One region of the Streptomyces sp. NPDC052040 genome, then DNA from elsewhere that is predicted to be linked to it. Evidence: riboswitches for the same ligand, from Rfam matches in the RefSeq annotation. Region 1 holds a riboswitch; the other holds the start of a gene.
What was found. Region 1 has a riboswitch for thiamine pyrophosphate ahead of ACIHAA_RS04095 (purine-cytosine permease family protein). Riboswitches for the same ligand answer to the same signal wherever they lie in the genome.
Positions count from the first base shown of each region.

Region 2: another riboswitch for thiamine pyrophosphate. It lies ahead of ACIHAA_RS16720 (thiamine ABC transporter substrate binding subunit); the one in region 1 lies ahead of ACIHAA_RS04095 (purine-cytosine permease family protein).

Region 1 is NZ_JBIUBV010000001.1:960,047-962,239, forward strand. Features, by position in the region: gene ACIHAA_RS04095 (purine-cytosine permease family protein) at 1-878, opposite strand, end outside; TPP riboswitch at 870-964, opposite strand; gene ACIHAA_RS04100 (endonuclease) at 1,124-1,780, opposite strand; gene ACIHAA_RS04105 (DUF3140 domain-containing protein) at 1,788-2,193, opposite strand, start outside.
Region 2 is NZ_JBIUBV010000007.1:124,964-127,156, forward strand. Features, by position in the region: gene ACIHAA_RS16720 (thiamine ABC transporter substrate binding subunit) at 1-837, opposite strand, end outside; TPP riboswitch at 916-1,021, opposite strand; gene rlmN (23S rRNA (adenine(2503)-C(2))-methyltransferase RlmN) at 1,100-2,193, opposite strand, start outside.

The DNA.
Region 1 (2,193 bases):
AGGGTGTCCACCCCCGCGGCCGTCTGGTCGGTCAGCACGGAGGCACCCCACAGACCGAGCGCCTGCACGGCGGTGAAGGACACCACAAGACCGAGGAGCGTGTACCAGAACATCCGGGACCGCGAGGTGTCGCGCGGCAGATAACGGCTGAAGTCACTGGCGTACGGCGCCCAGGACAGCGCCAGACTGAGGGCGATGGTGCTGGTCAGAATGAAGGCGCCCGCCCGGTCGGCGCCGTGCACGGAACCGGTCGTGGCCGGGTGGACGCTGCCGGACATCCGCAGGGCGAGCAGCGCGAAGGCGGCCGCGAGCACAAAGGTCATCACGATCTGGAGGCGGTGGATCGCCTCGTAGCCGAGGACACCCAGCACCCCCTGCGCCAGCATGATCGCCAGGACGCCCAGCCAGAACGGCCAGCCGCACAGCCGGGCGAGCGCATCGCCGCCGAAGAGACCGATCAGGGCGTCCCAGGCGATGGACGACAGCCACTGCAACACACCGGGCAGCGCCACGGCCCGCCCGAACGCGAGCCGGGCGAGCGGCAGCTGCCCGGCGCCGGTGCGGCTGCCCCAGGTGCTCAGACACGCGGTGGGCACCGCGCCGAGCACCGTGCCGAGCACGACGGCGACGAGCGCGGTGGTGACATCGAGGCCCAGCGAGATGCCGATGGTCCCGGTGAACACACCGGTCATGGTCAGATTGGGCGCGAACCACACGGTGAACAGCCGACCGGCCCCGCCGTAGCGATTGCTCTCGGGGACCGGCTCGATACCGTGCCCCTCGATCCGGAGGTCGCCGGGAGCGCTCGGCATCCGGCCGTCGAAGACGGCTCGCCGGGCGTCGGCGGGCAGCCCGCCGGGAACATGCGCCAAAGGCATGGAAGACATCCCTCCGCCAGTACGAACTGGTTCAGGTTCGACGGGTGTGATCTCAGCCCCTGGAGGGGGCACCCCGTGTCCGGTACGGCGGCAAGACTAACCCGAGCCCCGGGATATGCCCTACGCAAGCAGCCGCCGCCCGGAATCCGGCGGCGGTCCGCTTGCCCTGGGTACCCGGTCGCCAACTCCCCGTGTCACGCGGCACGGGGAGTTGGCGCCCGGGCGCCCGGGCACCGCTTGGTGACCTATGCCGCGTGTTCCACGATCTCGCGGGCCATCTTCCGGTCCAGGGCGGCGCGCACCAGCGCGGCGGACAGCACCGCCGGTTCGGTGTCCCCGGCGAGCCGGACCAGTCGGCCCGGGTCCCTGGGCAGCCCCAGCCGCTCCGCCCCCGACAGGGCCTTGGCGTCCAGATAGGGCGCCACCTCCGGCCAGACCCGCTGCACCTCCCGTAGGAAGATGTCGGCGCCGGCGGGCCCCACCCCGGGGACCTCCTGGAGCAGTGAGCGCAGCGCCCGCACGTCTCCGTCGGCCTCCTTGCGCATGCGCCGCAGATCGCCGCCCCAACGTTCCGTCAGAAGCTGTGCGCCATCGCCGAGTTGGGTCGCCGTCCGCTCGTCGTAGCGCCGGTATCCGCCCCGGCCCAGCGCGTCCACCCGCTCCTGCCAGGAGGCGTCGGCCATCCGGCGGGGATCCCGCAGACCCGCGTCCGTCAGCGCCCGCACCGTCTCCAGAGCGATGGAGGTACGGATGCGGGCGCTGAGCAGCAGGGCCATCAGCAGCAGCCGGTAGAGCGGCTGAGGGGTGTCCTTCAGCGGGATGCCCGCTTCCTCGGCGTAGGTGCGGCCGTGGTCGTGGACGAGTTCCGCCACCACCCGGTCCTGGGTGTCCCGGCGGGCCACGGCGGACTCACGCCCCGGCTCTGAGCGGGTCGTGGCCGATCGCCATCAGACGCCTTCGCCGTGCGTCGGCAGCACCATCGGTACTCCCGGCGTCCCCGGCGTCCCCGGCGTCCCCGGCATTCCCGCCATCCCCGGTGTGCTCGCCGTTCCCGTCCCGGGTGACCTCGGCGGCTGCCCGGTCGGGGTGGTCGGTGACGGTCTCCACCACCTCGTACATCACCTGGATGTCGGCGTCGGTGAGATCCGTGCGCCGCTTCTGGAGGATGGCGAGGACATGCTCCCCGGTGGGCGCTTCCGTCCCCTCCTCCGGCGGTCCGGTGCCCTCGGCGGCTTCCTGGATCCGCAGACAGGCGGCGATTTCCTGGGAGGTCATGTTCACCACGCGGTGGAACTCGGCCCACAGCGTTTCCATC
Region 2 (2,193 bases), on a different contig from region 1:
CGCGAACTCGATCTGGCGGAAGCAGGTGCCGGACGCGACCCCGGTCGGCGCGGTCGTGGGGCGCGGCTTGGCGTAGACGACCTCGGCGGGCGGCGAGGAGGCGTAGGAGACGACCAGGGGCCGGTCGCCGCCCGCCTTGCGGCCCGCGGCGGAACCGGAGAACTCCTGCTCGTAGGCCTGCTCCCAGCCGTCGACCACCTTCACCCCGTTGTCCTTGAGCTTCTTCCAGTAGCCCTGCCACCCGCTGTCGCCGTAGCGGGCGGCGGTGCCCAGCAGGAAGCCCAGGCCCGGGGAGGAGGTGGAGGCGTTCTCGGTGACCAGGAGGTTCCGGTACGCGGGCTTGGTGAGGTCGTCGAGGGAGGACGGCGGGGCGAGCCGGTGGTCGGCGAAGTACTTCTTGTCGTAGTTGACGCAGATGTCGCCGTAGTCGACCGGGGTGACCCGGTGCTTGTCGCCGTCCAACTGGTACTGCGCGCCGACCTGTTCGAGCCCCTTCGCCTTGTACGGCTGGAAGAGGCCGTTGTCGAGGGCCCGGGACAGCAGGGTGTTGTCGACGCCGAAGAGGACGTCGCCCTGCGGGTTGTCCTTGGTGAGGATCGCCTTGTTGACGGCCTGGCCCGCGTCGCCGTCGGTGAGGACCCGGACCCGGTAGCCGGACTCCTTCTCGAACGCCGCGATGACGCTCTTGGAGGCGGCCCACGAGTCATGGCTGACCAGGGTGACCGTCTTGGAGTCGCCGCCGCCGGCGGCGCCGGATCCGGACGATCCGCACGCGGTCAGCGTGACCAGGCCAAGCCCTGCGGCGACGGCCGCGAACTGCCGTGCGGTGATGCTCACTGGATTCCTCCTGGAGGTGACCAGGAAGAGACGCGGCCCCGCCCGGGATCCCGAAGGGCCCCGGGCGGGGCGCAACAGCTTGAGTGAAGACCGAACTCCCTACCCAGAATGACCTGGGCGAGGTTCAGAGGGTCTGCGGGCTGTCCCGCACTCTCAGCGCTGTGGCGCTCCCCTGTCGGAATACAAAGGTGACTGTGAAGTTGTGGACCGCGCGGCCAACCCGGGACGGCGGGACGACCGCGGGACACGGACGCCCTTCAGACTACCGCTCGGTGGCCGCCAGCTGACCACACGCTCCGTCGATCTCCTGGCCACGGGTGTCCCGGACGGTCACCGGCACCCCGTGCGCGGCGATCGCCTCGACGAACGCCTTCTCGTCCTCGGGCCGCGACGCGGTCCACTTGGAGCCGGGCGTCGGGTTCAGCGGGATCAGGTTGACGTGCACGGGCCTGCCCCGCAGGAGCCGTCCGAGCCGGTCGCCGCGCCACGCCTGGTCGTTGATGTCCCGGATCACGGCGTACTCGATGGACAGCCGCCGCCCGGACCTCTCCACGTACTCGAATCCGGCGTCGAGGACCTCGCGCACCTTCCACCGGGTGTTGACCGGCACCAGGGTGTCGCGCAGCTCGTCGTCCGGGGCGTGCAGGGAGATCGCGAGACGGCACTTGAAGCCCTCGTCGGCGAAGCGGTGGATGGCCGGGACCAGGCCCACCGTCGACACGGTGATCCCGCGCTGCGACAGCCCGAGCCCGTCCGGCGCCGGATCGGTCAGGGCACGGATGGCGCCGGTGACACGCTTGTAGTTGGCGAGGGGCTCGCCCATGCCCATGAAGACGATGTTCGACAGCCGGGCCGGGCCGCCGGGGATCTCGCCGTCGCGCAGCGCCCGCATGCCGTCCACGATCTGGTGGACGATCTCCGCGGTGGACAGATTGCGGTCCAGACCGGCCTGGCCGGTGGCGCAGAACGGGCAGTTCATACCGCACCCGGCCTGGGAGCTGATGCACATGGTCACCCGGTCCGGGTAGCGCATCAGCACGGACTCCACCAGCGTCCCGTCGAACAGCCGCCACAGCGTCTTGCGGGTGGTGTCCTGGTCCGTCGACAGATGCCGGACGACCGTCATCAGCTCCGGAAGCAGCGCCTCCTGGAGCCCGGCCCGCGCGGAGGCGGGGATGTCGGTCCACTGCTCCGGGTCGTGCGAGTACCGCGCGAAGTAGTGCTGCGAGAGCTGCCGGGCGCGGAACGGCTTCTCGCCGATCGCGGCGACCGCCTCCTTGCGCTCGGCGGGCGTGAGATCGGCAAGATGCCGCGGCGGCTTCTTGGCACCGCGCGGCGCGACAAAAGTGAGTTCTC